4 regions of the Pseudoalteromonas sp. R3 genome follow, and region 3 is predicted to be linked to each of the others. Evidence: predicted binding sites of a transcription regulator. Region 3 holds the regulator's gene; each other region holds the start of a gene.
The links. The regulator LexA, encoded in region 3, represses DNA repair genes until DNA is damaged. The targets are predictions, from matches to a motif close to TACTGTATNNNNATACAGTA.
Positions count from the first base shown of each region.

Region 1: the regulator LexA is predicted to act here: its motif matches at 3,091-3,110, upstream of ELR70_RS11385 (YebG family protein).
Region 2: the regulator LexA is predicted to act here: its motif matches at 5,503-5,522, upstream of ELR70_RS16935 (SulA-like leucine-rich domain-containing protein).
Region 4: the regulator LexA is predicted to act here: its motif matches at 3,087-3,106, upstream of imuA (translesion DNA synthesis-associated protein ImuA).

Region 1 is NZ_CP034835.1:1,517,135-1,525,012, forward strand. It holds gene ELR70_RS11370 (fused response regulator/phosphatase) at 1-615, shown strand, start outside; gene ELR70_RS11375 (GAF domain-containing protein) at 730-1,389, shown strand; gene ELR70_RS11380 (amino acid aminotransferase) at 1,495-2,688, shown strand; gene ELR70_RS11385 (YebG family protein) at 2,754-3,074, opposite strand; gene ELR70_RS11390 (helix-hairpin-helix domain-containing protein) at 3,420-3,713, shown strand; gene ELR70_RS11395 (hypothetical protein) at 3,766-4,680, opposite strand; gene ELR70_RS11400 (TonB-dependent receptor) at 4,693-7,038, opposite strand; gene ELR70_RS24860 (hypothetical protein) at 7,321-7,479, shown strand; gene ELR70_RS11405 (hypothetical protein) at 7,526-7,828, opposite strand; gene dsbB (disulfide bond formation protein DsbB) at 7,836-7,878, opposite strand, start outside.
Region 2 is NZ_CP034835.1:2,738,156-2,746,033, forward strand. It holds partial or broken gene ELR70_RS16910 (L-serine ammonia-lyase) at 91-1,465, shown strand; gene cysB (HTH-type transcriptional regulator CysB) at 1,523-2,500, opposite strand; gene ELR70_RS16920 (hypothetical protein) at 2,777-3,538, shown strand; partial or broken gene ELR70_RS16925 (NCS2 family permease) at 3,545-4,830, opposite strand; gene ELR70_RS16930 (SEL1-like repeat protein) at 4,949-5,413, shown strand; gene ELR70_RS16935 (SulA-like leucine-rich domain-containing protein) at 5,531-5,956, shown strand; gene ELR70_RS16940 (YchJ family metal-binding protein) at 5,973-6,428, shown strand; gene ELR70_RS16945 (VC2046/SO_2500 family protein) at 6,692-7,213, opposite strand; tRNA gene ELR70_RS16950 (tRNA-Tyr) at 7,326-7,410, shown strand; tRNA gene ELR70_RS16955 (tRNA-Tyr) at 7,433-7,517, shown strand; tRNA gene ELR70_RS16960 (tRNA-Tyr) at 7,541-7,625, shown strand.
Region 3 is NZ_CP034835.1:326,815-334,692, forward strand. It holds rRNA gene ELR70_RS06340 (23S ribosomal RNA) at 1-209, shown strand, start outside; rRNA gene rrf (5S ribosomal RNA) at 327-441, shown strand; gene ELR70_RS24785 (hypothetical protein) at 1,144-1,350, shown strand; gene ELR70_RS24790 (hypothetical protein) at 1,608-1,769, shown strand; gene lexA (transcriptional repressor LexA) at 1,926-2,534, shown strand; gene coxB (cytochrome c oxidase subunit II) at 2,863-3,975, shown strand; partial or broken gene ctaD (cytochrome c oxidase subunit I) at 3,972-5,562, shown strand; gene ELR70_RS06370 (cytochrome c oxidase assembly protein) at 5,564-6,193, shown strand; gene ELR70_RS06375 (cytochrome c oxidase subunit 3) at 6,186-7,049, shown strand; gene ELR70_RS06380 (DUF2909 domain-containing protein) at 6,949-7,257, opposite strand; gene ELR70_RS06385 (SURF1 family protein) at 7,329-7,878, shown strand, end outside.
Region 4 is NZ_CP034835.1:3,250,089-3,257,966, reverse strand. It holds gene ELR70_RS19320 (methyl-accepting chemotaxis protein) at 1-2,221, shown strand, start outside; gene ELR70_RS19315 (SOS response-associated peptidase family protein) at 2,225-2,938, opposite strand; gene imuA (translesion DNA synthesis-associated protein ImuA) at 3,118-3,813, shown strand; gene ELR70_RS19305 (DNA polymerase Y family protein) at 3,819-5,306, shown strand; gene ELR70_RS19300 (error-prone DNA polymerase) at 5,306-7,878, shown strand, end outside.

The DNA.
Region 1 (7,878 bases), 1.2 Mb from region 3:
GTGGATATTTCTACAAAGGATATTATCCAGCAGGTTAGGGAGTACAGCGGCCATAAAGAGCAACAAGACGATTTAAGCATTGCCATCATAAACTGCCTGCCTGACCAGTCTACGGAAGCGTTACCGCCAGAATACTCCACATTACCTTTTAATATCAGCATTTCACTTAATGCAGAGCAGATGCGATACACAGACCCCGTACTGGAGTTAGTTGATATCCTATCTAAAGTAGAGGGGCTGCATGCGCACAGATCCAATGTCTTCTTGCTGTTGTCGGAAGCCTATAATAATTCTCTGGACCACGGTGTACTGGGATTAAAATCCGATCTGAAAAACCAGGATGATGGCTTTATAGAATATTATCATCAAAGGGCACGTGCACTGGAAAACCTCAAAGATGCTTTGATCATTATAAATGTGCGCTTTAGCCCGGAAGAGTACCGTCTTATTTTTAATATTTGTGACTCGGGTAATGGGTTCGACCACAATACGACCGCGTTGCATCAATCTCAGCAGGAACATGGCAGGGGGGTGGAGTTGCTCTCTGAAATTGCGCAAAGTGTGACATACAATCAGGTCGGTAATGAAGTTGAACTCATTTACTCTCTTCGCTAACAACGTGTTCTTCTATGATGTGTCTAGCTTAAAATAAAATATTCCGATAAGACTCTGGCATAGCACTGCCTTCCGTGTTAAATTCAATGGATATTTAGATGTTTGGATGGCCAAATGATTTCAGCTTATCTATCTCATAGTAATTTATCCATTAGTGAAAGCACTGTAGCGGGTCAGCTTGCGGAACTGGACGCGTTTATTGAAAACCATACTCTTGATGCAATATGGGCGTATCAAATCCCTGAACTGGGCGAGGGAGGCAGTTGCAGCCTGTTTGGCCATTTGCAGGAGGCACCTTTTTTACTTGCTCAATATATCAGCCAGAATAGCGAAAGTGAGCACAATTTATCCCGGTTACAGGCTATTGCTGAATACGTTAAAACTGCCACAGGGGTAGACTGGTTCGGTATTTATCAAGCCAGAGAGGCCGATGGTTTACAGCAGCTACTGAAGCTGGCTTATTATGGTGCGCCGAGCCGACCTTTGTTCCCCATTACCGATGCGTTTGCTGCAACGTCAAATAACATTCAGACCTTCTTATCTGAGAAAGCTCGAGTGATCAATAATATTCCAGATTATGTCGCGAATGGCGGTGAATATTACACCTGCGATCCAAAAGTGCAGGCTGAGGTGTGTTTACCCTTATTAGACGCGCAAGGTCGGTGTCTTGGGATCATTGATGCAGAAGCTTTTGAGCAAGAGTGCTTTGATGAATACAAACTGGCAGTTTTAGTTGCCGCTTGCCTTCGTGCGATTGAGTATCTTCCAAGTTAAGCAGGCTCGTCTTCGTAACAACTTATGTTAATATGAGCCCAGAGTTAACCCCGTGACAAACGAGCCAGAAAACCTCGTTTACGTTAATTAGGAAAAGAGAGAACCATGTTTTCAGAACTAAAACCACTTCCGACGGATCCAATCCTGGGCCTGATGGCCGCCTATAAAAAAGATACTAACCCAAATAAGATTGACCTAGGGGTTGGGGTGTATAAAGACGAACAGGGTCATACCCCGGTTCTGAAGGCGGTAAAAAAGGCTGAAGCGTTTCGTCTGGAAAATGAAACAACTAAATCTTACATTGGTTTAGCGGGTAACCTGGATTACTGCGACAAAATGGAAAAGTTGCTACTGGGTAATGATCACCCTGCATTGCTGGCAAACCGAGTCAGAACAGCACAGGCGCCGGGCGGCACTGGTGCTTTGCGTGTTGCGGCTGAATTTATCAAGCGTTGTAATACCAATGCGACGGTATGGGTGACAACCCCTACCTGGGCAAACCACATTAGTTTGTTCGAGGCCGCTGGCCTGCAGGTTAAAGAGTACCCATATTATGATTATGAGAACAAAGGGTTATTGTTCGATGAAATGATAGATGCACTGAAGCAAGTACCGAAAGGGGATGTGGTGCTACTTCATGCATGTTGTCATAATCCAAGTGGTATGGATTTAAACGCAGAGCAATGGAAGACTGTCGCAGAGCTGGCCAAAGAAGTAGGCTTTACCCCACTGATTGATATCGCCTATCAAGGGTTTGGTAGCGGTCTGGAAGAAGATGCTCAGGGACTGCGCCTGTTGGCGGCAACCGTAGATGAACTGTTGATCTGTTCTTCATGTTCTAAGAACTTTGGTTTGTACCGTGAGCGTATTGGCGCCTGCTCATTTATCGCTAAAGATGCTGCGGTTGCGGATGTGTCTAACTCAGTGTTGCTGAGTGTTGTACGTAGTATTTACTCTATGCCACCTGCACATGGTGCAGACATTGTGAATACCATCCTGGGTAGTGAGGAGTTGACGCAGGAGTGGCACCAGGAACTGGCTGAAATGCGTGATCGAATTAACGGTCTACGCAGCTTGATCAAAGATAACCTGAATGCAAAGGGCACAGCGCAGGATTTCTCTTTCATTGAGCGCCAAAATGGTATGTTCTCATTCCTTGGTATAGATAAAGCACAAATAGACAGACTACGTGAAGAGTATTCAATTTATATTGTAGGCTCAAGTCGTGTAAACGTTGCAGGTGTGAGTAAAGACAACATCGATTATTTTGCAGATGCTGTGGCAACCGTGCTTAAATAAATTCAACTGAATTTAAAAAGCCAGTACTCTGTGAGAATACTGGCTTTTTTTGTGACCGAATTAAGTCATTTGGTGTCAGGCTTGTTTGATTGCCGTGACCTTATCGTTATCACCTTTTTACCGGCTGGCTTTTCTTCGTTGTCTTTCTTTGACGGCACTTTAGTGCCTTTTAGAATAGCCATAAAGTCGTCTTTTTGTTTGGCAATTTCAAGTGCCAGCGATTCAACTTGCTGCTCACTGAGCGGAACATCGACTTTTTCTAACATGCCTTCAAGCGCTTCTGCAACATCCAGCATTTTATCATAAGCATCAGCCTCTTTTTTGCTGGTAAATGTCATACGCTCTACTCCATTTCTTTCTACCACATACTTTACGATAACCGCCATGATCACTCTCCACGAACACTGTTTTTATATACAGTAACTTGTCTCGTTAATAATTACAACTAATAAAGCACTATTATGCATGAGTATGGCCCATCTGTACCTAGGCATCCTTCATTTACATCTTTTCGTTAAAGGTAAAAATACTCACTCGCAAGAGGCTGCCAGCTAAGGATTCGTGCTCACCCGGAAGCTGAGTTTCCAGTTTTGGTTCTGTATGAAAAAAAAGCAACTGAAAAATACAGACATAATTTTGACATAATTACTGATGTTTACTTTATTTTAACTGTGCATATACATTGATGTGAATGCACAAAGAAATGGAATCTGAAATTGAGGGATCTTATTATGAATATCAAAACACTTTTAGCTACGTTAGCACTGTCTGCCGCACTGCCAGTTATGGCTCAACCAGAGCAAGCCCCTACAGAGGCACAGCAAGTTGCTGATGCTGTGGTGAATGTCAACCGCGCCAGTGTTGAGGAGTTGATACGGTTACCAGGTATTGGCCAGAAAAAAGCCGAAGCCATTGTTCGCTCGCGTGAAGAAGCTGGGGACTTTCCGGATATGGATGCGCTTTTACGGGTTAACGGGATCGGTGTAAACATGCTCACGAAGTTAAAAGGAAAAGTCGCATTTTAGCACGGACTCAGTATTGTTTGTTCATCTCCAGGAGCGGCTAAGGCTGCTCTTTTTATTGTCCATTATTTTGTGTCACCTGATAATTAGCAAGCGCCTTTGCTATCTGTTGTGCTATTTGCTCTTTAAAATAACCTCTTTCCGCGTTTGGTAAGTAACGCAGGTGTAACGCTAAGAAGCGCTCTTGTTGGTACAGCTGACTTAGTGCTTCATTAACAGTTTTAAGGAATTGCCGGGACTCTGGGGTGTCTGAGCATGCTATGTGGCCAAGAACAAACGGCGGGTTATTGGCGATCTCCAGGCTGTGCACCTGATTGAGCGTCAGTTGGCTGGCATAGCGTTGAATCGTTGTCGGGTAAGTAAGAATAAAACTGGCTCTGCCTCGTTCAAACATAGTGACAGTTGCTTTATAGCTGTCTCCGCCTGGACGTTGGATCAATTGTGCTTTGTTAATATGACTCAGTTGCACATCCAGATAATCTCCGTAAGAGCGTTGAGCCTCTGTCAGTAAGGTGGTTCTTGGATGAGCTTCTAAGAGTGCAGTGAGATCAGTTAGTTGTCCCTGAGCATTGAGAAAAGGGGATAATTCAATGTTTAGTGGCAAAAAATACAGTCTGTGGCTCGGGTAAAGGTGTACAGGTAAACTGAACAGGTACTGCTTTGCTCTGCGCTGTGTTTTTATCCGGTTTAGCGCACAAAAAGGCAAGGTGCTTTGTAGCAATTGATCAATACGAGTACCGGGGGCCAGTAATAAAGGTGGGCGGGTAAACCCCGGAATGTTTTTAGCAAGGTAATCAAAAACCAGGTTATTGGAGTCGGTTGAGATATCCAGAACCTGGCCTGAAAACACCATCTTGATGTCCAGTGGATCATCACTGAGCAACTGGAGCTGAGCTGCTGCCGAAAAGCACAAGCTGATGTGTAAGGACATCACGAAGATAAGCAGAAACGATTTAGTGTGTGTCATCATAATATTCGGTCTTTAAAACTCGTATTTCAGGGAAAGGCCCCACTCCCTGGGCGGGGCCAGATAATGCTCAGCGACACCAAAAACTTCAGTGAAGTCATTGCCGCCAATGAGTATGCGCTTATCCGTGAGATTACGAACAAACAGGGCAATCTCCAGCTGCTCGGTGAGTGCATGGCTGATGCGTGCATTAACTAAAGCAAAGCTACCCTGTGCACCAAGTTCGGTGTTAAAGACATCGTTATAGGTTTTACTGCGAAATGCCCAGTCGAGACCAATTTTAATCGGAGCATTAAGATTAGCGTTCGACCAGTGATAACGCATTCCCAATGCGGCTGTCCAGCGAGGTGAACGCATGAGTTTACTGTCAGTTGTAACTTGTGTAGCCGTGCCTACTGAGTCAAACTGCGCATCGGTATAAGACAGATTACCTGAAATATGCCAGTCGTGTGTGGGGAGCGCCTCAAAACTGGTTTCAATGCCCTGAATACTGGTTTCGCCGACATTATCGATGAAGATCTCAAGCCCCGCGTCGGTAGATTGCCCTCCACGCAGCTGCATGGCTTTATGCTGCATATCAAACGCCGCCAGGCTGAGTTGTAAGGAGCCATCAAACAGGGTTGCTTTATACCCCAGTTCATAAGCGGTAAGGTATTCGGGGTCAAAGGGCTGAGCTGAGGTAGGCGAGCTGGGAATGCCGTTAAAGCCACCTGATTTGAACCCCCGTGAAGCGCTAAGATAGATGAATTGTTTGTCATCAAGATGATACTCTACTCCGCCTTGTGGAGAAAAAACCCGCCAGCTTTTTGTGATCGGCCCGCCATTTTTTTGCCCTTCGGTCCGATACGTTCTGTCGATCAAAATAACACCAGCATTATCAGCATCACTCTGGACCTGTTGCATCTTGTCTTCAAATGTCAGTCTGCCACCGAGATGAAAGGACCAGTGACGTGTCAATGCGTATTTGGCATGCGTAAAAATTGCAGTGCTTTGGATTTCTACCTGATTATCAAAGCCACTGTCTATGTCCAGTCCAATGTTGAGCGGGTTACCCGGGCCACCTATGCTGGTGGGGTTGTCAAGCGGTGAACCATCCAGCGGGCCCGGCACACTTTCCAGCGCCTGATAAAGGCCCCCGATGAATACCAAATCAGTCAGGTGCTTTATGGATTCATCAAAATGGAATAAGCCCACTAACCACTGAATCCGGTCGTCTAAGGTACTGCCGCTTATATGCAGCTCCTGACTAAATTGAAACTGACGTTGAAAGTCTTGAGTATCGCCTATGACTGCGGGGTTGTTATCAAAGTCTCGACCATACGTTGCATAAAACTCCCTGTAGGCTGTCAGAGATTTAAGCTGCCAGTGTTGCGGTGTTTGCCACTCAACAGAAAGCAGTGCACCCGATTGTTCCAAGGTATTAAAGTTTGTGCCCAGAGCAGCGCTTTGGTATGAACCATCAAATATCTGCAAAGCAGGGTAGGGTTCAGTGATGCCACTTTGGGTGACTAAATCATTGTATAGCACCAGCAAGTCGGCCTGATCGTTTTTGGCGGCGAGTATGGAGGGCGCTGACCCTGAATTAATCCGGCGTTGGTCCAGAGATAACTGAGCCGTTAATTTAGGATTGAGCTGGTAGCGAAACTTAGCAGTTGCTGCCCACTCATCCTGTCCTCCCTCAAGTTCACCATTCGCGCGTTTGACAAAACCATCACGATTTAGGTGGGTAAAAGTGAAGCGACTGGTCAGCGACTCGTTTAATGCAACATTAGCACGCAGACGGATATCTTGGCGTTGAAACGCGCCGAAAGTAACCTCTCCATCAGCAAATGTTCGAGAAACGGGGTCGTGGGTGTAAATTGTGACGGCACCACCTATGGTGTTTTTACCGAAAATAGCACCCTGTGGCCCTCTTAACACTTCTATCTGGCGGACATCATACAGATCAAAAATTCCGCCAGGTGAGCGAGCGTAATAGACACCGTCTAGGTAGAGGCCCACACTGGGGTCGACCGTGGGTAAAGGGTCCACCTGACCTATTCCACGGATCGTGATGTTTGCGCAGTGTGTACAGCCGGAGTTTTCTCCTACTGTGGTGACATCAATATTAGGAATAAAATAAGCGGCCTCAAGCAGGGAGTTCAGATTGCGCTCCTGCAAAAATTTCTCCGACATCACAGAAATCGAAACCGGAATGGTCAGTGCGTTTTCTTTAACTTTACGCGCTTCAACGGTCACTTCCATTAGCTCGTCAATTGACAGCGCGAATACATCATTGTCACTGCCTGGTGTCGTGTGAGCATCCGAGGCTGCGCCAAACAGTGCACAGAAGCTTACGATATAAGGGAGTTTATTTTTCATTGAGTACCCAAACGATAGCGGTTATTCCAACTCCCTGGAGGAACAAGCAGCTCTGGTGACCCGAACGAGTAGGTCATTGCACTTGAGTATAGCAGCAATAAAGTGGCTCGTTGGACCGTTTGACAAATTGAATACCCGAGGAAGCTCTGTCAATTGCAATAATGTGAAACGGATATGTCAGCAGCATCACTTTGTAACATTTGTCTGTTTTTTGAGCTTGCGGCTCACGAAAGCTTTGTGATTTTATGGTGTTGAAACAATAACCAAGAAGGAAGCGGAATAATGAAACTACAATTAAAAACCAGCAAACTAAAACGCCTTAATGAACAACATCAACAGTTGGCGCAGGCCAATACTCCACAAGTGGGTGGTGGATATACAACAAAACCCTGGACGGTCTGGTGTGAAGAGCTAAGCAAAGGACCGGATTGCCGCGCTTAATCTGTATGACTGAGGAATAGAGAAGTGGTGCAGTGCACCACTTTTTTTATGCCTGCCCCTTCTTAAACTCTGCAATCGCCTGAGGCAGGTAGGGCTTGGCAAACTGGATCTCCAGCGGTACGGTAAGCAGCGGATAAGCTAGCCCACACAGGAGTAAGACGGGTAACAATAGCCAGCCATGGATAAATGCCAGTGCCATAAATAGTGGGGTGAGTAACATCAGCTTAGCAATGTTGAGCAGGACCTTTTGCGAAGAGGGTAACTGCGCCAGTGCCAACGCTTTAATACGTTGTTTGTCACGTAGTGCAAAGCCATCTAATTCGGCAAGTTTACTCAGTCTGAAAACCATTTACTTCTCATCTTTTAGCAATAAATACGGCGGCAAACGCGATAAAGCTG
Region 2 (7,878 bases), 2.1 Mb from region 3:
CTGTATACAATTTTGCTGTGAAATGGGTTACTTATGCAATAATTAACGTTATGATGTGCGCCCGTTCAGAGGCAATGTTGAGTAAAATTTATGATTAGTGCATTTGATATGTTCAGTATTGGTATTGGGCCGTCATCTTCTCATACTGTCGGACCTATGCGCGCTTCGCGCCTGTTTGTAAAAGACCTGCAGGACAACAATATAATAGATCAGATCACATCAGTGAAAGTAGAGCTCTTTGGCTCGCTGGGCCAAACTGGCATAGGCCATGGCTCAGGTAAAGCAGTGATCCTGGGCTTAGCTGGATACGACCCCGAATCAGTAGACGCAGATAAAGTCCCAGAGATTTTGGATACCATTGAGCGCGAACAAGTAATTTATCTGGACAAGGCTCATAAAGCCGCTTTCCCTAAACAAGGGGCGATTGTCTTCCACCGTCGTAAAACCTTGCCAAAGCACTCTAATGCGATGGAATTGCAAGCTTTCTCTGGTTCCGAGCTAGTACATAGCCAAGTTACTATTCAATCGGTGGTGGATTTATTGTTACTGAAGAACAGTTTGACACCGAGAAGCAAGCGGCATTGGATGTACGTGAACAGAACCCGGCACCCTATCCTTTCGAAAATGCCCAACAGCTGCTGGAGATGTGTAAAGAGACGGGCCTGAGTGTGTCTTCGTTGATGATGCACAATGAAAAGACTTTGCGCAGCGAACAGGATATTAAAACAGAACTATTCCACATTTGGGAAGTGATGAAAGCCTGTATTGAACGAGGTATGCGCACTGAAGGTATATTGCCTGGTGGATTGAAAGTAAAACGGCGCGCACCAAGTTTGTATTTAAAACTGAACGTAGAAAATAGTAACGATCCCCTGCGTGCTATGGATTGGGTGGATCTTTTCGCGCTTGCAGTTAATGAGGAAAATGCGGCGGGTGGTCGGGTGGTAACAGCACCAACCAATGGCGCAGCAGGAATTCTACCCGCTGTACTGATGTATTATCATACCTTCATCAAAGAGGTGGATGCTGAAATTGCAACACGCTACCTGCTAACAGCTGCCGCGATTGGTATTCTCTATAAGAAGAATGCTTCTATCTCTGGTGCAGAAGTGGGCTGTCAGGGAGAAGTGGGGGTGGCCTGCTCTATGGCCGCAGGAGCCCTGACCGAAATCATGGGTGGTAATGTTGTACACGTAGAAAATGCCGCCGAAATTGGCATGGAGCATAACCTGGGTCTGACGTGTGATCCGGTTGGAGGGTTAGTACAGGTGCCGTGTATTGAACGAAATGCCATGGGAGCGGTGAAAGCCATCAACGCTTCGCGCCTTGCAATGCGTGGCAGCGGTGAGCAGAAAGTATCTCTAGATAAGGTTATCAAGACCATGCTAGATACGGGCAATGACATGAAAACCAAATATAAAGAAACAGCACGTGGTGGACTGGCGTTAATATTATCGAATGTTAACCAGCAAGCTCTGCAAGTAAAAAAGCCGCAATTGCGGCTTTTTTGTCCACTAAACAATTATTTGACTGGTAACTCAGTATGTTCAAATAACGCGTCTACGTCTTCCTGGTTGCGCATCAGGCTGGCCCGTTCGACCAGATCTTTAGTCAAATGAGGGGCAAAGCGTTCAATGAAATCATACATATAGCCACGCAGGAAACTCCCCTTTCTGAAACCAATTTTGGTGGTACTGGCCTCGAATAAATGACTGGCATCGATACACACCAAGTCTTTATCTGTCACTTCATCCACTGCCATAGTTGCCAGCACGCCGACGCCAAGCCCCAGTCGAACATAGGTTTTAATCACATCTGCATCGGTCGCTGTGAACACTATATGCGGAGACAAACCATGTGCATTAAAAGCTTTATCCAATTCTGAGCGCCCGGTAAAACCGAATACATAAGTAATCAAAGGATATTTTGCAACATCCTGTACCGTGATATTGCTGCCCTTTTTAGCCAGCGGATGGTCTTTGGTGACTACAATACTGCGATTCCAGTGATAGCAAGGCAACATGATTAAGTCGCCGTACAAATGCAGTGCTTCCGTCGCAATAGCAAAGTCTGCATCGCCCCGGGCTGCAGCATCTGATATTTGCTGCGGCGTTCCCTGATGCATATGCAAAGAAACCGCCGGGTACTTTTGCATAAAACCTTGGATCACATTCGGCAAGGCATATCGCGCCTGCGTATGCGTGGTTGCGATATTTAACTTACCCTGATCTGGTAGAGTATGTTCATTGGCAACGGCCTTAATGCCCTCCACCTTTGACAGTATCTCACGGGCAATATTGATTATTTCATTGCCGGCACTGGTAACATGGGTAAGATGCTTACCACTGCGGCCAAAGATCTGTACACCAAGCTCGTCTTCCAGCATACGCACTTGCTTGGAAATTCCCGGCTGGGAAGTATACAAGCTTTCTGCGGTTGCAGACACATTGAGGTTGTGATTCAGAACTTCAACTATATATTTCAGTTGTTGTAATTTCATAACTAAGCATTTGTTTTAATTGTTATCTGGTGTACGACTAGGCCGTTTATCATTAGATACTGCCAATAATGTTTCAGCCTAGCATAATTATAGTCTATCCGATAGGACAATACTTTCCCGAGCCTATTAGAGCCAGCTTCCATCCATTAAGCTATACTAAAAAATGATGGAATTGCTGGATTTTCAAGTCTCTTGTTATTAACACTGTTCAATCCGCAATTATTTGATGTAATATAAAAAAACTATCAGCTGTATGATTTACGAAGAGATCCGGGTATGTTTGTTACCGTAATAATTTTGTTGATTGTAGCACTCATTGTTATTGCTGTGTGGGTTAGTGCTATTCAACAACACAGAGAAAAACAAGAAGCGGAGCGCCGTAAAGAGCTGGCCAAACAAAAGCGGATCATAGAAGAAGCCGAAGACGTGATCCTCAACAGCAGCAATATTCCTATGTCGGGCGCGATGATCCGCATCATTCAACGCCGAGTGCATGATGCACTTGTAGCTATGGTTGAATTGTCTCCTACCTCTCGTGAGCTGAAAAGCCGTATGCACGAGTCGCAGGAGCGTATGAATAATGAGCCCCCAAATGCCAACGAATCTGACAAAGTGGTCCTGCCCGATAATGACAAACAACTCATCGCGCTGGTTCAGGGGATAAAAAAGTTACGCCACCTGCTGCGTTCAGAGCATAGTAAAGGCAAGGTAGACACACAGGTATTTGTGCAAGAAGACCGCAAAATGGAACGGTTACAACTTAGGATCAACGTTGAAAGCCAAATCAAACGCGGGCTGTCCGCTAAGAGCGCCAACATGGTAGGCTCAGCTCGACAGTACTTTGAAAAAGCCTATGCAATCATTTGCGGTGTTTCTTATTCAGATGACTACATTAATGAAAAGAAAACATTGCTGGAAGGATATCTGAGTGAGATCAGCACGGAGCTGAAAGCCTCTAACGCGTCGGCCGTGAAAAAGAAAGCCGAGAAAGAAAAGGACGATCTCGATGTCCTTTTCGCTCCCAAGAAAAAGTGGTGATCAGCCTCAGCTGATCGCAAACTTCACAATAAACAGCACGGTTAATACCCAGACACTGATTGAAATTTCCTCTCGCCTATTACAGGCCAGTTTAACCGCTGTGTAAGAAATAAAGCCAAGTGCGATGCCGTGAGCAATGGAAAAAGTCAACGGCGTCATTAACAATACAACGCTTACCGGTATCGCATCGCTCATATCATCCCAGTTAACTAGCTTCAGATTTTGTAACATCAAAACAGCAACGTACAATATGGCTCCTGCTGTAGCATAAGCTGGTACCATCTGGGCCAATGGCGCGAAGAACATCATGAGCAGGAAACACAGTCCAACTACCACGGCAGTTAAACCTGTTCGGCCACCCACGGATACACCCGACACAGACTCGATATATGAGGTAGTTGTAGACGTACCAAGGAAAGAGCCGGCAATGGTCGCCGAGCTGTCTGCAGATAGCGCTCTGCCCAGGCGTGGCATACGCCCCTCCTGGTCAGCAATCCCCGCTTTTTGCGTAACCGCAACCAAAGTACCGCTGGTATCGAACAAATCAACAAACAAAAATGCAAATACGACACTCAGCATTGAAATTTCCAATGCGCTGGCAATATCCAGCTGCGCCAGAGTGGGTGCAATGCTTGGCGGTGCCGACACAATACCTGTGTATTCAACCAAGCCAAGAGCCCAAGCCAAAACCGTTACCAATAAAATACTCAGTAACACACCACTTTTCATATCCCGATACATCAGAGCTGCAATCACAAAAAGCTCAGAATGGCCAACAAAGGACCGGGGCTGGTGATGTCACCTAATTGGACAAAAGTTGCGGGGCTGGCGACAATGATCTGCGCGTTTTTCAAGGCTATCAGTGCCAGAAAAGCGCCAATACCCGTTGCTATTGCTTGTTTCAGTACCAAAGGAATTGCCTGAATCACCATTCCCTGACTTTAAAAACACTTAGGAGTAAGAACAGGCAGCCTGATAAAAATACCGCCCCAAAGCGCTTTGCCAGGTGTGGCCCATACCAAGCACAACGCCATAGGTGAAAAAGGCGTTTAATCCATCCCCGGAGCCAAAGCTAGGGGATAGTTGGCCCACAGGCCCATGATGAAACAGCCTATGGCTGCCGCTAAACAGGTGGCGACAAACGCAGCCCCATGATCAATGCCCGCTTCAGCCAACATTGCCGGATTTACAAATACAATGTAAACCATAGTGACAAATGTTGTCAGACCGGCAATAAACTCGGTTTTAACTGTGCTCTGCTGTGCACGGAGCGAAAATAATTTTTCCAGCATGTCTTTGTATTTTATATAGAAACGAAAGCCGGATTTTATCACAAATCTCTGGTGTAATCGGACAAAATAGTTAAAAATCAGCTACACTCTGATCTAGGTCGTATTAAGTGAAATCAGTATGAAAAAGAACCAATTAGCAGTTGCAAATGGCAATGACTTGGAACAACAGCTTCTCAATGTTTTGGAGTTTGTTACCGCAACGCCTGACTCTGAAAACCGCTGGCCCTCAGACACGGATAGCAAAGCAGCCTATAAAAAAGGGCTTTATTATCTGAAAAATAAACAGTATCCGCTCGCAGCGAAATGGTTACGACTGGCTGCAATGTCAGGTGACAACAAAGCACAATTTTATCTTGGTATGCTGTTTATCAAAGGTCAGGGCGTGCCGAAAAGTGTTTTTCATGGTATTGCCTGGCTGTCACTCGCCCAAAGTCAGGGAAACCAGGCAGCGGCTGGTACACTTGAACAAGTGCGTACACACCTGACTGCAAAACGATTCATCGATGCCCAATGTTATGCTGCAACTCTGTATGAGCAAATCCACCAGATGATGCACTTTAATCAGGACACGACCCCACAATAAAAGTAAACGGAATCAACATACTAATAGAAAGGACAAAAAACACGCGATATTTTACTTGCCAAATAGCACTGTATGAAATACTGTATAAACACTGTATAGAAAACCAGTGACCTGCTTATGTTACATACTCAAGTGCAAAATATTTCTTTATCCCAAACTAACACAGCCGATAAACGTTATCAGCTGGTGTATGCGGAAGATGACATAGTAAGTAGTTTGGAACTATTAAAAATTCTGTATCGGTGTAACTCATTACATAAATGGACACTGCTCATTGCACCAGACAATATACCCAGCAAAGCACTACTGGATAACAGCTCAATTGACAGCAGTAAGTTACTAGTGCTGCGCCAGAGACATTTGATAAACTTGGAGTATGTTATTAACAGCGCTTTATGCAAAGGCAACTTTGCAGCGGTGGTTACCTGGACGGACATTGTATCTGAGCAGCAGCTTGCTCGGTTTAAGTTGATAGAGAGTGATACTGAGTTATTTTGCTTTACTCGCACTTCTGGCCATGGAACATCTGTCGTTGCGCATTAAGTTCAAATGAGAAAATATGTGTTATTGCGGTTCTGAAACTGAAGCACAAGTGTGCTGCCTGCCTTTTTTAGAAGGTCGTAGACATCCTGAAAGCGCTCAGCAGCTAATGCGCTCTCGATATACAGCTTACTGCCTAAAAAACGCAGGATATATTTATAATACGTACGCACAAAGCATGCGGGCAGAAAACAGTGAAGCCAGTATCCTTGCATTTGCCGAACAGGTCACCTTTGTCGGGTTAGAGATTATCCAGTGCAGTGAGTCTACTGATTATCACTTTGTGGAGTTTAAAGCGATGTACCTTGATGGCGGCGTGTGCGTCACAATGCATGAACGGTCTCGCTTTTTAAAAGAAGCAGGGCTGTGGCGTTATCTAGATGGCGACCTGTTTGCCTGCCCTGAGAGAAAAATTAGCAGGAATGATCCTTGTCCCTGCCAAAGTGGGAAGAAGTTCAAAAAGTGCCACGGCTAGGTTGGCTGGCTAAACTTTTGGGTTATTGAATACGCAATAACCCATAAAGTGTAATGTTCTCGCGCTTGAATATTACTTTTAATTTTTTGTTGCTGCGTTTTTAAGGGTGCCAAAGCAGCGCCCTGTAAAACGGGATGAGTCCCCGTAGAGTGATACTCAGCAAAAACTAAATGTTCTCCTCATTTAGATTTGTATTTGGTGCATACAAATATATAACCCTATCCAAAGCATCTTTTGTATTCCCATGCCGTCGGTGTGCTTCTTTAAACAGCAACCTGCAACATAGATTGCATTTCCCCCCCGGCTATCTGATCATAAAACCCTGCAGCATCGATGTCTTTATTATCAACAATCATTTGAGGGGTTCTGGTTTTTTCTAGCCTCTGTCTTACTGCCGGTTCAAGATTATCGACAATATGTAGAGGAATATGTTTTTTATCATTACGCACAGCATAAGGCTCTGGTTGTAAGCACTCCTTTAGACGAAGACTTGCCAGATCCCCTTCCTGAACCAGGAATCCATTGTCCTGGCCTATCAACATATTGAACTGTTCCGGCGCAAGTGGCTTCTGTGGACCAAGCTGTAACGCCTTTTTTAATGCAGCTTCAGATTTATCGGGCTCTTCTGGTGACGTATGAGGCAGGTCAAACTGGCTAAAATCTAACGCGTCCTGAGACAGCAAAGATAAAAGCAACGCAAAGTCACCACGCCTGGCTTCATGAACGCTGTGATTAAGCGCACTACCAAGCTGAGCCTCTTTGCATAAAATACCGTCTATCTGCATGTAAAATCGCCACAATTTAGTGAATATGAAAATTTATCGGCATTTTTTCAATTTTCTTTAGAACATTTCTTTACTTCACTAAAAACTTTGATATTATCAGCGCCCATGTTGAGGAGGGGTTCCCGAGCGGCCAAAGGGATCAGACTGTAAATCTGACGGCACTGCCTTCGCTGGTTCGAATCCAGCCCCCTCCACCACATAACAACTTGTATTCTCTTAGGAGGGGTTCCCGAGCGGCCAAAGGGATCAGACTGTAAATCTGACGGCACTGCCTTCGCTGGTTCGAATCCAGCCCCCTCCACCATCTTACAATTTGTTTTTCTCTCAGGAGGGGTTCCCGAGCGGCCAAAGGGATCAGACTGTAAATCTGACGGCACTGCCTTCGCTGGTTCGAATCCAGCCCCCTCCACCACTTTTCTACTAAGTATTTTTTGAAAATTACTTCATAGATTTTACTACTGTCAAAATAAAACATTCAGGCCAAAACATCTGGTATCGAACGAAAACTCACCTCTTACTTTAGAAGCGCAGTTTGCGTGTCTGAATATTACTGGCAACGGCCTATCTCGATCATTCACTTCGATAAAGTCTTCGCACTATTACTTTTCTATCTGTAACGCCACTGCGTTTTGGCTCAAATAAGCTTTTGCATTTTTGTATTCAGG
Region 3 (7,878 bases):
TGTCATGCCAATGGCATTGCCCGGTAGCTACGTTCGGAATCGATAACCGCTGAAAGCATCTAAGCGGGAAGCGAGCCTCGAGATGAGTTCTCACTTTAACTTAGAGTTAACTGAAGGGCCGTTGAAGACTACAACGTTGATAGGCGAGATGTGGAAGTGGTGTGAGCCATTGAGCTAACTCGTACTAATTACCCGTGAGGCTTAACCATACAACGCCAAAGTGGTTTTGTTTGTTAGAAGTTAAGAAATAAAGTAGACGACAGAATTTAATACGCTTTTCCAGATTTTAGTGAGATGTTGATAAACGTCTTGCACAACAGTTTATGCTTGGTAACCATAGCGTTTTGGAACCACCTGACTCCATGCCGAACTCAGTAGTGAAACGAAATAGCGCCGATGATAGTGTGGGGTTTCCCATGTGAAAGTAGGACATTGCCAAGCTCCTAATTAGAGGTCGACGAAAGACATTCATCCATGAATATCATCGACATTCGTACCTCCTTGTACATCAAAGCCCGATTCGAAAGAGTTGGGCTTTTTTGCGTTTATGATTAAAATTAGCGTGGTAGGAGGCATTTTGGAACCACCTGACTGGAAGGCCAGCCCCGCCCATGCCGAACTCAGTAGTGAAACGAAATAGCCGAAGGGTCGGCCCCGGCCGATGATAGTGTGTGGGGCGGACGGCGAGTCTTTCCCATGTGAAAGTAGGACATCGCCAGGGCCTTATAAGTAGGTCGATGAAAGACATTCATCCATGAATATCATCGACATTAGTACTTCCATGTACGTCAAACCCGTTGCAGCAATGCAGCGGGTTTTTTGCTATGTGCGATTTAAAAAGGTGTCGATGAAGCTGTAGATAGAATAGCGTTGTCTATTCATCCATGAAGCTGGGTCCCATCGCGCATCTCGATAATTGCTCCTGCATTATTCTACTTCACCACATCCATATGGGTCCTTGCGCTCATCTCAGTGAGCTGCGAAGCGTTGCTTCGGTCTCATTTCGTCCATGTGAAAGTAGGGTGAAGGCGGATTATGGAAAGTGAACAATTTCACTTTCCACCGACTGAACGCTAAGGCCTCTGGCCGCCAACCGGACCATTGCCAAGCTCCTATCTAGAGGTCGACGAAAGACATTCATCCATGAATATCATCGACATTCGTACCTCCCTGTACATTAAAGCCCGATTCGAAAAAGTCGGGCTTTTTTTTGCGTTTGGATTTAAAAATATTTATGTTGAGAACGCTGACATTTCTTCATTCAAGCAGGTCTACATTACCGTCATCCTGCACTTGATGCGGGATCTACCAACAGACCACGCCGTACGTATGACAAATACACCGAAATAATACCAATTTGTTTAATTAAGTGTTCTATTTTGAGGCGAGAAAATAGGGTCGATAACAAGGCAAAAATTTTGCTATTTAGTTGTTCTAAATGAGAAATTTTTAACGCCGTTAGCGTCATATTTGCTCCTTCAAATAGAACAGGTATTAAGTGAAATTGGTATAAAACTACTCAACACCGAAAATTGGTTTAAGCAGCGTCCGCATTGCGTGCGGGATGGCGACTGAGTTGTTGGCAATTATCGTAGAGCAGGGAGAGCATGGAGCTGCTACTGGAAGGCCACATCGAATGTACGGCAAATACACCCGAGCGAGCCTGCTCAGCACTGAAAAGCTGGTTTAAACAGTTCCCGCATCGCGTGCGGGATGACAAAGGAGTTGTTGAAAACACTGTTCGTTCAGGCTGGCAGCTGAATCATTGACGGCGCACAATGAATGAGGAACAGGATTGTATCTAATAACCAACAGGTTTAAATGTATGACTGAAATTCCTTTACTGGTTAGCAACGATTAACCATTGCGAAAAAATGATAACTGTATATACTCACAGTAAATGCACTGTATGGAAAACCAGTTATATGCGACCACTTACAAAACGACAAGAACAAGTTTTTGAACTTATAAAAGTTTTCATTAAGGATACTGGCATGCCGCCGACTCGAGCAGAGATCGCGGATTCGCTTGGGTTCCGCAGTGCAAATGCTGCAGAAGAGCACTTGAAAGCATTAGCTAAAAAAGGCGTAATCGAAATGGTTCCTGGTGCAAGCCGAGGCATTCGTTTAGTTGAGGACGAGCCTGAGCAACTGGGTTTGCCTTTAATTGGTCGAGTCGCCGCAGGTGAGCCAATACTTGCACAAGAGCACATTGAAAGTCATTGTTCAGTCGACCCTGCGATGTTCCATCCTGCCGCAGACTACCTATTGAGAGTCAATGGTATGAGTATGAAAAACATTGGGATTATGGATGGTGATTTATTGGCAGTGCACCGTACTCAGGTTGTGAATAACGGACAGGTTGTCGTTGCTCGGGTTGAGGAAGATGTAACAGTTAAGCGCTTTGAGAAGCTAGGTAAAAAAGTATACTTGCATGCTGAAAATGAAGATTTCTCTCCTATTGAAGTGGATCTAGAGCAACAGAACTTCTCTGTCGAAGGCCTGGCCGTCGGCGTCATCCGCAGTGATATTTAAATATTTCCTATCGCCCGGCGCAATCAAGTCGGGCGAATTTTACGTCTTGTAAACACTTATACTCAGCCATCCCAAGTGCTGCAGCGTATGAGTGAATCCTAACAAACAGCTATTTTTCAGATATTTCCCTACCATAGAAATCAAAATCTGCGTCAGATAAAAACTTGCTAAACGGTTAAATTTTGACTAGTTGTTAAATGGTCGTGTAGTACTCATGGGATAACCCAAGTGAAATGACAGTCATCCGATAATAAGAACCGTTGCTTCTCACACTTGAAGCAATCGAGGGAGACGTCTAATGAAAATAGCCAAACTCATCACAATTGCGATGTGTTTACTTGTCAGTATGTTCACGTTTGCAAGTGACTATAATATGCGCACAGGCGTTACTGACATTAGCAATCAGGTATATCAATTACATATGACCATATTCTGGATCTGCTGTGTGATTGGACTGATTGTCTTTTCCGTCATGTTTTGGGCTCTGATCCATCATCGACGCTCTAAAGGTGCTGAACCTGCACAATTTCACGAAAGCACTAAAGTCGAGATCCTCTGGACAGCTATTCCGTTTTTAATTCTGGTTGCAATGGCGGTGCCTGCAACAAAAACATTAATTGCGATGGAAGATACCGATAAGGCCGACCTAACCATTAAAGTAACCGGCTCACAATGGAAGTGGCACTATGAGTATTTAGGCCATGACGTGGACTTTTATTCTCTTATGTCTACGCCGAGAGCACAGATTGATAATTTGCAGAGCAAAACAGAAAATTATTTGCTGGAGGTCGATAAACCTCTGGTCATTCCTACAGGCAAAAAAGTACGTTTTTTATTGACCTCTGATGATGTTATTCACTCCTGGTGGGTACCTGATTTTGCAGTTAAAAAGGACGCTAACCCAGGGTTTATTAACGAAGCCTGGACCAATGTGAATGAGCCCGGTACCTACCGTGGGCAGTGTGCTGAGTTGTGCGGTAAAGATCATGGTTTTATGCCTGTCGTTGTAGAAGCTAAACCTGAAGCTGAGTTTCAGGAGTGGCTTGCCAATGAAAAAGCACAAAGAGCACTAGCTGCTCAGCAAGAGGCTGCCTTGCTTGACCAAACGCTCAGTAAAGAAGAGCTTATGGCTACAGGGGAGCGTGTTTACATGGCCTATTGTGCGGCATGTCATCAACCTACTGGGCTCGGTCTTCAAGGTGTGTTTCCTGCATTAAAGGGGAGCGCCATGGTAACCGGGGATTTACAGGCACACATTGAAATTATTATGGAAGGACGTCCTGGCACAGCAATGCAAGCGTTTGCGAAGCAACTATCGTTAAAAGAAGTTGCGGGAGTTATCACTTTTAAAAGAAATAGCTGGGGGAATGATACCGGGGAAGTCATCCAGCCTAGTCAAATACAAGCCTACCTTGATGACAAACAGGAGGAAGCCAAATGACTTCGAGTACACAGCAGGCTGCTCTTGAACAAGAGCACGACTATGGTCACCACGGTCCAGCAACCGGAATTAAGCGTTGGCTTTTTACGACTAACCATAAAGATATAGGCTCTTTGTATTTACTCTTTTCTTTACTGATGTTCTTAATCGGCGGCGGTATGGCCATGGTCATTCGGGCTGAATTGTTTCAGCCAGGCTTGCAGCTTGTTGATCCACACTTTTTTAATCAAATGACCACAGTGCATGGTTTGATCATGGTGTTTGGTGCTGTCATGCCTGCCTTTACTGGCCTAGCAAACTGGATGGTACCTATGATGATAGGTGCACCCGATATGGCACTGCCACGCATGAATAACTGGAGCTTTTGGATATTACCTTTTGCTTTTCTTATTCTGCTCGCATCGTTGTTTATGGAAGGCGGCGGCCCTGCATTCGGGTGGACATTCTATGCGCCACTCTCCACGACTTATAGTAACGATAACACCGCATTATTTGTCTTTGCTGTTCATATTATGGGTGTTAGTTCCATCATGGGGGCAATTAATGTCATTGTGACTATAGTCAACATGCGCGCTCCGGGTATGACATGGATGAAGCTACCACTGTTTGTATGGACTTGGCTGATTACTGCTTTCCTGTTGATTGCGGTAATGCCTGTGCTTGCTGGTGCGGTGACTATGGTGCTGACAGATAAGTATTTTGGCACAAGCTTTTTTGATGCAGCAGGGGGAGGTGACCCTGTGATGTTTCAGCACATCTTTTGGTTCTTTGGTCACCCAGAAGTATACATTATGATTTTACCGGCCTTTGGCGTGATTTCGACTATAGTACCCACCTTTTCAAGAAAGAAGCTGTTTGGTTATGCTTCTATGGTATACGCGACCTCCTCCATTGCATTGTTGTCTTTTATTGTGTGGGCACACCACATGTTTACCACAGGGATGCCGTTGGCAGGTGAGCTCTTCTTTATGTATGCGACCATGCTTATTTCTGTGCCTACGGGTGTAAAGGTCTTCAATTGGGTGGCCACAATGTGGCGTGGCTCAATTAGTTTTGAAGTTCCCATGTTGTTTGCTATCGCATTTATCGTATTGTTTACGCTTGGCGGTTTCTCTGGATTGATGCTAGCGATTACCCCTGCTGATTTTCAGTATCATGATACCTATTTTGTGGTCGCTCATTTCCACTATGTGCTGGTGACTGGCGCGGTCTTCTCTATTATGGCTGCAGCTTATTATTGGTTACCCAAGTGGACCGGATATATGTATAGCGAGACGTTGGCAAAATGGCACTTTTGGTTGTCTCTTATCAGTGTAAATATCCTCTTTTTCCCTATGCACTTTGTCGGGTTGGCAGGGATGCCAAGGCGGATCCCGACTATGCTCTGCAGTTTGCGGATTTTAATGCTTTGATCAGTATCGGGGGTTTGCATTTGGCTTGTCACAACTACTGTTCGTGGCTGTGGTCTTTAAGTGTATCGCAGGTGGTCAGCGTGCGCCTGCTAAAGTATGGGATGGTGCAGAAGGGCTAGAGTGGGAGGTTGCCTCGCCAGCGCCTTACCACACTTTCAGTACCCCCCTGAGGTGAAGTGATGCATACCCCGTTGCTTAGAAAACTTGTGCTGTTGGTTTTGGGTATGTTTGCATTTGCATTTGCACTGGTACCGCTTTACGACGTGTTTTGCGATATAACCGGTTTGAATGGGAAAGTAGAGCTGACAGCAGCTGAAGCAAGCGAAGAGCAAGATTTGGCAAGACGAGTTGATGTCAGTTTCACGACCCACACCCAAGGGCAGGCACCTTTCAAAGTGAAAGCGGCGACTTATCAGGTAACGGTAACACCTGGCACGTTAACCGAAGTGAACTTCACAGCCGAAAATCTAAGTAGTGATGCTCGGATTATGCAGGCAATTCCTTCGGTTTCGCCCGGTATGGCAGCTAAGTATCTGCATAAACTCGCTTGTTTTTGCTTTGACCAGCAGAGTATGCAAGCTCGCCAAACAATGTCGTTTACGTTGCGCTTTTATGTAGATACTGAACTGCCCAATGACATTGCAGAGCTGACACTCGCATATACGCTCTATGACATCACAGACAGAAAAGCGGCCGCTCATGGCGAGCCGGCAATGAATCTCATAGATGGCACGGTAAGCGAAGACTATGCTCAGAGCATACAGGCCGCGGTGTATCAACAAATACGAGGAATAAGTCATGGCTAGTGGTTACGAAAAATACTATGTACCAGAGCAAAGCCCGTGGCCCATTGTGGGGGCAATTGCGCTGTTTGGTGTAGCCGTAGGAGGTGGGTTAACAGTAATGGAAAGTCCTGGTGGTCAGTTCATCTTGTATGCGGGAATTGGCCTGCTGTTGTTTATGCTGGCCGGGTGGTTTCGACACGTCATTCATGAGTCACAAGGAGGCTTATATTCGGCGCAAATGGACCGCTCTTTCCGTCAGGGCATGGCCTGGTTTATTTTTTCGGAAGTGATGTTTTTTGCTGCATTCTTTGGTGCTTTATTTTATGCCCGAATGTTTGCTGTTCCCTGGCTTGGTGGCGCAAGTAACAATGCTATGACGCACGAAATACTGTGGCCCAGCTTTGAGGCGATGTGGCCGCTATTGAGTACACCCAGTGGAGACACGACGCAGGCAATGGGCTGGCAGGGGTTACCACTTATAAACACCATCATCCTTTTGGTCTCTTCTGTTACTTTGCATTTTGCGCACAGTGCAATGGAGCAGGACCAAAGAAACAAAGTAAAAGTATTTTTGGGGCTGACCATTCTTTTGGGCTTTGGGTTCCTTGTACTTCAGGTAGAGGAATACATACATGCTTATCAGGATCTGGGATTAACACTAGATGCAGGGATTTACGGCAACACCTTCTTTATGCTCACAGGCTTTCACGGCATGCATGTCACGCTCGGTGCCATTATTTTAGCTGTGGTGTGGTTAAGGGTGATGAAAGGCCATTTCAGCGCACATAATCACTTTGCGTTCCAGGCGGGTGCGTGGTACTGGCATTTTGTGGATGTGGTTTGGCTGTGCTTGTTTGTGTTTGTGTATGTGTTATAGCGTTCGGGGCTGGATTGAAGTCGAGCCAGCCCAACCCTTTCGCAATGACAATAAGCAGTAACACGCTTGCCGAAAAAAATACCCTTTTACCGAGGAGACGAGACATAGATTCACCAGATTGATCCCCTTTGAGCATAATGATCAAAGCTCGAAACAGGTTATAAATGATGCTGAAAAGCAAAACAATAATAATTAACTTGAGTAGCATGGCATATGACGCAGATAAGTATAAGTAGAGCAAAGGTTAGCGCATATTGCACAATTTTGGCAGTGAGTGTCGTGGTATCTACATGCCTCGCCCTCTCTGTGTGGCAATGGCAAAGAGCAGCCCAGAAATCATACCTGATTGAGAAGCGACATAGCGACCAGGCACCACGTGAGTTTAATGCGATTGCTGATCTGCAAAACAAGGCGGCGCTCGAGGGAAAACAGTTTCGGATACGTGGATACTTTGACGAATCACGTTACTGGCTGCTAGACAACCAGATTGTCAACGGATCACCAGGCTATGACGTAGTGGCTTTGTTTCGCCCTGAATACCGCGATGAATGGCTGGTCGTTAATCTGGGATTCGTACCTGCGACACAAAGTCGTACGGTATTACCAGAAGTTGAGCTACCTGCTCTACAACAAACAATCGACGTTGAGTTCAAAATCGGTAAGTGGGCGGGATTTACTCTGGCAACTCAGCCCGATTTAAATGCAGCGCAGCCACAACTGCTCCAATATCTAGATCAAACATTTTTTGTTTCTCAGACGCAGCGCTCTATTTCGCCCATGCTCGCGTATGTTTCTCGCCCCGTTACTACGGCAATTCAACCTCATTATG
Region 4 (7,878 bases), 1.6 Mb from region 3:
TTATCAGGAAGGAAAGGCCGCTGTAACAAAGGAAATTGAAAACAACCTGGTATCGCGTCGTAACGCAATGCAATCTCAGGTAGAGCGTTATTTTAAAACTATTTCGGATCAGGTAGTAACACTGGCAGCATCCACCATGGTGGTCGACGCTAGTCGGGCTTTTTCGCAGGCATTTGCAAGCTATCCGCATGCAACCTCAGGTCAAGATCCGGCTCTGAGCCGGTATTATAACACTCAGTTTCTCTACCAATATGAGCAAAAAAACCGTGGTGAGAGCCTAAATCTGAGTCGGCTGCTAGCTGGTTTAAGCCCCAGGGCTCAGGCTTTACAAACTCATTATATTGCTGCTAATCCCAATCCTTTGGGCAGTAAAGATCAGCTTCTGGATGCGGGCGACAACAGTACCTATAGTGCTGTTCACCGCCGCTATCACAAAGCACTACGAGAGTTTCAGGCGCGATTTGGCTTTTACGATATATTTATTACCAACCCTCAGGGCGATGTGGTGTACTCTGTATTTAAGGAGCTGGATTTCGCGACCTCCTTAATCAGTGGGCCTTTCCAGGGGTCTGGTTTAGCACAGGCCTATGAAGCGGCTCGTTCTCAGCAGATGCGTCAGGGTCACTTTGTGGATTTTAGTCCCTATATGCCTTCTTACAATGCGGCGGCTGGTTTCGTCAGTTCCGCTATTCTGGCTGATGATGGCACGCTGATCGGTACTTTGATCTTTCAGTTACCCGTTGATGAGATCAATCGTATGTTGACGCTGGACGGACAGTGGCATGCTCAGGGGCTGGGAGACAGTGGTGAAGTGTACCTGGTTAATCAAAGTAAGCTATTACTCAATAACAGCCGATTTTTTGTCGAAGATCCGGGAGGCTTTATCGCTCAGCTCAGAACCTTTGATGTTGATAAAGCTATGGTGGATAACATTGAGCAGAAGCACACAACCATAGGTACACTCCAGATTGATTCTCCGGGTACCCGCGCTGCGCTGGCTGGCCAAAGTGGCTTTGCCATTTTTTCGGACTATCGGAACGTGCCTGTCGCATCGGCCTATGCGCCGTTGGATATTGACGGGTTACATTGGGCGATTGTGAGTGAAATCGATGAAAGTGAAGCGTTTGCTATGATTTCTGAGCTGAAATACGCCGTGCTTAGCTCTTCAATTTTGTTTGTTTCAGTGGCTGCGATCATCGCTAGTTTGGTTGGTTTCTATGTGGCTAATCGTGTTACACGGCCTGTTATTGCTGCCAGTAAAGCTATCCGCGGCATTGCTGACAATAACGATTTCAGACTGCGTGCGCCTGATGAAGGTGATGACGAGATCCGTGATTTAAGTCGATCAGTCAATAGTCTGGTAGAAAGATTACAGCATAACTTTGCCGATTTACTACACAGTGCCCATACACTCAAAGAAATGTCAGTGGCGCTATCTGATCGCGTGGCGGGCCTCATTGATGGCGTGAATAAGCAGTCGCGGGATTGTGAGCAGTCAGCTACGGCCGGGCAACAAATGCAGTATACGGTGCAGGAGGTAGCCAGCAGCGCACTCAATACTTCAGAGCAGACCCACCAGGTGAGCTCTTTGACCAGTCAAACCAATCAGTTAGTAGAGCATTGCGCAGAGGTGTCAGAGCAGCTGGCTGAAGAAATGGACAAGGTCGGGGATGTGATGAATGGCCTGTCTTCTCACAGTGAGCAGATCGGGAGTGTGCTTGATGTGATTCAGTCCATTGCAGAGCAAACCAATCTATTGGCATTGAATGCCGCAATTGAGGCTGCGCGGGCCGGTGAATCGGGACGAGGTTTTGCTGTAGTAGCAGATGAAGTGCGGGGTCTGGCGCAGCGTACTCAACAGGCAACCGAAGAAATTGAGCAGATGATCAAGGCACTGCAAAATGGTGTTGGTGAAGCTCGTCAGTCAGTGCAGCAAAGCCGTGAACGCTCCGTTGACAATGCAAAGACTTCTGAGCGGGCAAAAGACTCGCTGATCGATGTGTCTGATGCCATTGAGCAGATTGTGGCGATGAATACTCAGGTTGCGACGGCAGCAGAAGAGCAATCTGCGGTTGTGGCACAGATCAGTCAGGCCATCAGTACCATTAGTGAGGAGGCTAATGGTAATCTGGGGCGTAGCCAGGATATTGACGACCGATCACAGCATTTGGCGAAACTTGCTGTTCAGCTGGACGATATTCTGGCACGTTATCAAGTATAATTTTTACTGTCTGTTGCGGGGAGGATCTTTGGCAATATAAGCCACCTCGCCCAGCGGGTTGTAACTACTGGGTTTATCTATCTGCAGAGCAACCAGACGCTGATATAAATGTGGGATCAGCAAATGGGTAAAGCCGCCGCCGTTGTGTTGTGTGCTGTCTAGCCAGGCATTGAGCTCTGCGGGTGAAGGAGGCAAAATCAGGGGGCTGGCTTTGTCGTGATAACGGCGCAGTTTAGGGTGTGCAGGCAGGGTTATCACGGAGCAGGAGTAATGTTTTTGCCCATTGTCCGGGTGGTGCCACACTTTATATAATCCGCCTAAGCATAGTGCGCCATCAGGGGCGATAAAATCATAATAATGCTGTGGTTTCCCTTTGGTGAAAAGGGTTTCACCAAAGCCTTTTACCACGATAATACAGCGGCTGTAATGAAATGGCCGATAAGCAGCACTACCTTTAACGTGTAGCTTGTCATAGCGACTATTAAATGACGTGTATTTGGATGGTCTAAAACCCTGTCCGGGCTTTGGATCCAGTAATAGCCACCAGGTTGCACTACTGAGTTGCCGCTGGCCATTTTCTTCATGCACAATACTGATGTTGTCCGCTGCTTTTTTAAAGCGCCCAAAGTGCATGTTTTCTCTCGGGTTCGCAATGCCCAGCTCTTCTAATATCTCGATCACAAAGGGATCATCGGTGATATTTAATCGTCCACACATAATACGCTCCTGTTGTCTTTGTTACTTTAGCTGACTCTGGCTGTCACTGCTTGATCTGGATTAACCGTTATGTGCTCTCTGTGGCTTTTTAGTGGGCTTGCCTGCTGCGAGATACACAGCATGCTTGCACTTTGGTCAACAGTAATTATACTGTATAAATATACAGTTTGAGGTGTGTTATGAGCAATTTAATTGAACGATTACAGCGTCAGGATTTGGTTTGGCAGGGCTCAGGGTTGATTGGGCGCCAGCAACACAGTAAAGCGCTCACGGCGACAGGATATACAGAACTGGATAAACATTTACAGGGTGGCTTTCCTAAAGTGGGTGTAGTGGATTTGCATACAGAGCTGGGTATTGGTGAGCTGAGGTTGTTATTGCCCAGCCTGATGCAGCAAAATGGTTTAACTGCGGTCATTAACCCGCCGGCTCGCCTGAATGCTGACGCTTTACAGCGCATCGGAATGGACACCAGTAAGCTGCTGGAGATCACACCCGGGTGCCCACAAGAAGCACTATGGGCTGCAGAGCAGTGCCTGAAAAGCGGTGCCTGCAACAGTGTATTGATATGGCATGGAGCGCTACAGGTGCATCAGGTCAAGCGTTTGCAGCTGGCAGCTCAGACTGGTGAGGCGTGTCTGTATCTTTTACGCCGTGAACACCAAGGCGAGGGCACCTTGCCGGTTTCTTTAAGCCTGGGACTTAGTCCACATATTAAAGGTTTGAATATCACAGTTAAAAAGCGCAAAGGTGGCTGGGCTCAGTCCCAGTTTGCACTGGATATGTCGTTGCACTGGCCTGAGCTGACTGAGCAATTTCATACCCAGAGTAAACCAGTGCCAGATGTTGCGCGGCAGTATTTTGCAGGCAGGTAGTGGCAGTGACTTTGTGGTTGTATTTACACTTTCCTGCTATTCAGCTCGATAAACTGAAAATTGCAGAGCAAACGCAAAAACCTGATGAGACAGAGCTTGACGTTATAACCTCTGAGCTATCCCGCCCCTGCATCATTGTAGGTGGACGAGACAACAGGGTGATGCAACTGGATCAGGCGGCTCAGCAATTGGGAATTTCGGCGGGCATGGGGCTGGCCGCTGCGGCGGCACGAAGTCGAGAGCTGGTTGTACACCCCTATGATGAAGTTGATGAAAGCCGGACGATTCGTGAAATTGCGCAGTGGTTGTATTTGATCACGGCAGATATAGCCCTGTTTGCGCCTCAGGGTGTATTACTGAAAGTCAGTGGTATGCTAGCCATGTACCTGGATTTATCTCACTACCTGAGCACGCTGCGCTCACATCTGGATACACAGTCTTTTACTTATCGGTTTGCATTTGGCTACTCTCCGGAGGCTGCCCGGTTGCTGGCAAAACAGCATGGCGCTTTGGCAACTCAGGACCCAGAGGTGCTTGAAAAAGCCCTGCATGGTCTGCCGTTGGTGGTGTTATCACTGCCAGCTAAGCAGCTTGAACGGTTACAACGTGTGGGGTTTAAAACAGTTGGAGACTTGTTTGCCTTACCCCTGGTGGAGCTTGGAAAACGCTTTGACTGCGAGCTGGTACAGTATGTGTCCAGGTTACGAGGGAAAGTACCTCACCCTGTCACTTTCTATCAACCCGAGGCTGAGTTTGAACGCTATCTGCCACTGTTATATGACATAGAAAACCTGGATTGGCTGAATAAACCGCTGCTTAAACTCTTGGTGCAACAGGAGCAGTTTTTACGGTTACGTAATCGGCATGCCAGGCAACTAATACTGACTTTGTATCAGCGTGATGCAGAACCCTTGAAGCTTGAAGTGGGTCGTGCAGAGGGCACAGATCGGGCCGACCTGTGGTTGAACTTATGCAACCTCAAACTCAGCTCAGTGACACTCAGTGGTCCGGTGCAGGCAATAGGGCTGAAAGTCGCTCAGATTTGTCAGCCAGATGAATTGATGCATGACTTGTTTGCCGAGCAACGCGGCATGATGACGCCCGCAGGTCTGGTTGCGGTATTGCAGGCTAAATTAGGTGAACGAGCTGTGCAGGGGCTGGCTGCCGGTGATGATTCGCGTCCTGAGCTGGCAACTGGGTACTGTACGCCACTGAGTGTGCTGGGAGCCCCCTTGTCGGGGGAGCATTTTTCGGAAACACCTTTGCTCTACCCTGAAATGGGCTATCTCAGACCGGCCTTTTTACTGCCAAGTATCCAGCCACTGCAGCATAAAATTAATGTGCACTTAGGCCCTGAGCGGATCTGTACTGGCTGGTGGGATGGCCATGAGGTTGAGCGAGATTATTTTGTGGCCCAGGATACACAAGGGCGCTGGTTGTGGGTGTTCCGGGATCGTCAGCAGCGTTGGTTTTGCCATGGGGTTTTCAGCTGATGGCTGCAAAGAAGTCAACTATGTTCGCTTTACCCGTTTCTTCGCAGAGGATAACGCAGACGCTTGGCCAGGGGACGAGGGAGCCACCCGGAGGCGCCAAGCTGCCTGGTTATGCAGAGCTGTTTTGTCAAACTAACTTCTCTTTTTTGGAGGGCGCATCGAGACCAGAGGAACTGGTGCGTCAGGCTGATTTTCTCGCTTATAGCGCGCTTGCCATCACTGATGAATGCTCATTGGCTGGAGTGGTCAGAGCGCATACGCTTATCAGGGATCAGCAACTTGATTTACAACTAATTGTAGGCAGTCTGATGCGTTTTGAGTCACTGGATGTGGTGCTACTTTGTCCGGATAAAACCGCCTACAGTGAGTTATGCCGGGTGATCACCAATGCCAGGCGGCGTGCCGAAAAAGGCTACTATCAGCTGGCCGAATGGGATTTATTGTCGTTACGTCACTGCCTGCTTATCTGGTTACCTAAGGGAGATGATCGAGATGAGCACTGGGGAGCCTGGCTGACACGTCATCATGCACATCGTAGTTGGGTGGGTATACAGCGTCATTTAGTAAATCAGGAACAACGCTTTATTGCCCACTGCGAGGCATTAGCTGTGCGCCATCAGTTACCCATTACAGCATGTGGCGGCGTGTTAATGCATAACAGTGAGCGACTCAGGCTGCAACAGACATTGACTGCAATCCGGCTTAACCTGCCACTTGAACAAGTCAAAGGAAGGTTGTTGGTGAATGCGGAGCGCGCATTGCGCAGCCGTGAAAAACTCAGCAAGCTATTTAAAGCTCCCTGGCTGGCAGAATCTTTACGCATAGCCAAGCGCTGTCACTTTAATCTGGACTCTTTGCGTTATCAGTATCCGGCAGAGCTGGTGCCCTCGGGAAAAACGGCGATGCAGCATTTACGCGATTTAGTAAAAAGTGGGCAAAAAGCGCGCTTTCCACAAGGCGTGCCGTCAGAGATAGCTGAGATCATTACCAAAGAGCTGGCACTGATTGAGGAGCTGGACTATCCCTACTTTTTTCTCACCATTCATGATTTGGTACGTTTTGCGCGTAGCAAAGCGATTTTGTATCAGGGGCGGGGCTCGGCAGCTAATTCGGTGGTGTGTTACTGCCTGGAGATCACTGCGGTAGATCCTCGCCAGGTGTCGGTGTTGTTCGAGCGCTTTATTAGTAAAGAACGTAACGAGCCGCCAGATATAGATGTTGATTTTGAACATGAACGTCGTGAAGAGGTGATCCAGTATATTTACCATAAATATGGCCGCAAGCGCGCCGCGCTGGCTGCAACGGTGATCAGCTATCGTTTTAAGAGTGCAGTCAGAGATGTCGGGAAAGCGTTGGGAATTGAAGCAACTCAGCTGGACTATTTTATCCGCAATGTGAACCGTCGTGACCGTGGTCAAAACTGGCAAACTCAGCTGAGTGAGCTAGGCCTGCAGCCAGACTCTCTGAAAGGGCAGCACTTTATCAGCCTGGTTGAAGAGATCATGGGCTTTCCCCGTCACCTTTCTCAGCATGTGGGTGGCTTTGTGATCTCCGCAGGTCCTTTACATGACCTGGTGCCCATAGAAAATGCTGCGATGGCAGAGCGTACAGTGATCCAGTGGGATAAAGACGACCTTGAAAGCCTTAAACTGCTTAAAGTCGATGTACTGGCATTGGGTATGCTGAGTGCCATTCGTAAAACGTTTGCACTGATCGCACAGCACACATCAAGGCAACTGGACTTGGCCGAGTTAACCCGAATGGGTGATGACCCTCAGGTATACAAAATGCTTCAGCGGGCAGATACTGTTGGCGTGTTTCAGATTGAGTCTCGTGCACAAATGAGTATGCTGCCTCGGCTAAAGCCGGCATGTTATTACGATTTAGTGATTCAAATTGCCATTGTCAGACCCGGGCCCATTCAGGGAGATATGGTGCACCCTTTCTTAAAGCGTCGCAACGGTGAAGAAGCCGTGACTTACCCTTCCGAGGAGGTGAAGTCTGTGTTGTCTCGCACTATGGGTGTTCCTATCTTTCAGGAGCAGGTGATTAAACTGGCGATGGTCGCGGCGGGCTTTTCTGGTGGGGAGGCGGATCAACTGCGCCGGGCAATGGCGTCGTGGAAAAAAAGTGGTGAGCTAATGCAGTTCAAAGAAAAACTGATCAATGGCATGCAACAGCGCGGTTATGAGGTGAGTTTTGCCGAGCGTATTTTTGAGCAGATCTGTGGCTTTGGCGAATATGGATTTCCGGAAAGTCATTCCGCGTCCTTTGCTGTGCTGGCTTATGCATCAGCCTGGTTGAAACACTACTATCCGGCGATGTTTTATACCGCACTATTAAACAGCCTGCCAATGGGATTTTACAGTGCCTCTCAGTTGATCCAGGATGCCAGACGCCATCAGGTTGAGGTTTTGCCTGTTTGTGTCAATGCCTCTGAGTACGATCATTATATTTGCCAGCAACAGCAGAGATTTGCGATTCGACTTGGACTACGCTTGGTAAAAGGCTTACAGCGTTATAGTGCCGAGCAGTTACTGGCTGCTCGCCCGGGTAAAGGGTTTCAGAATAT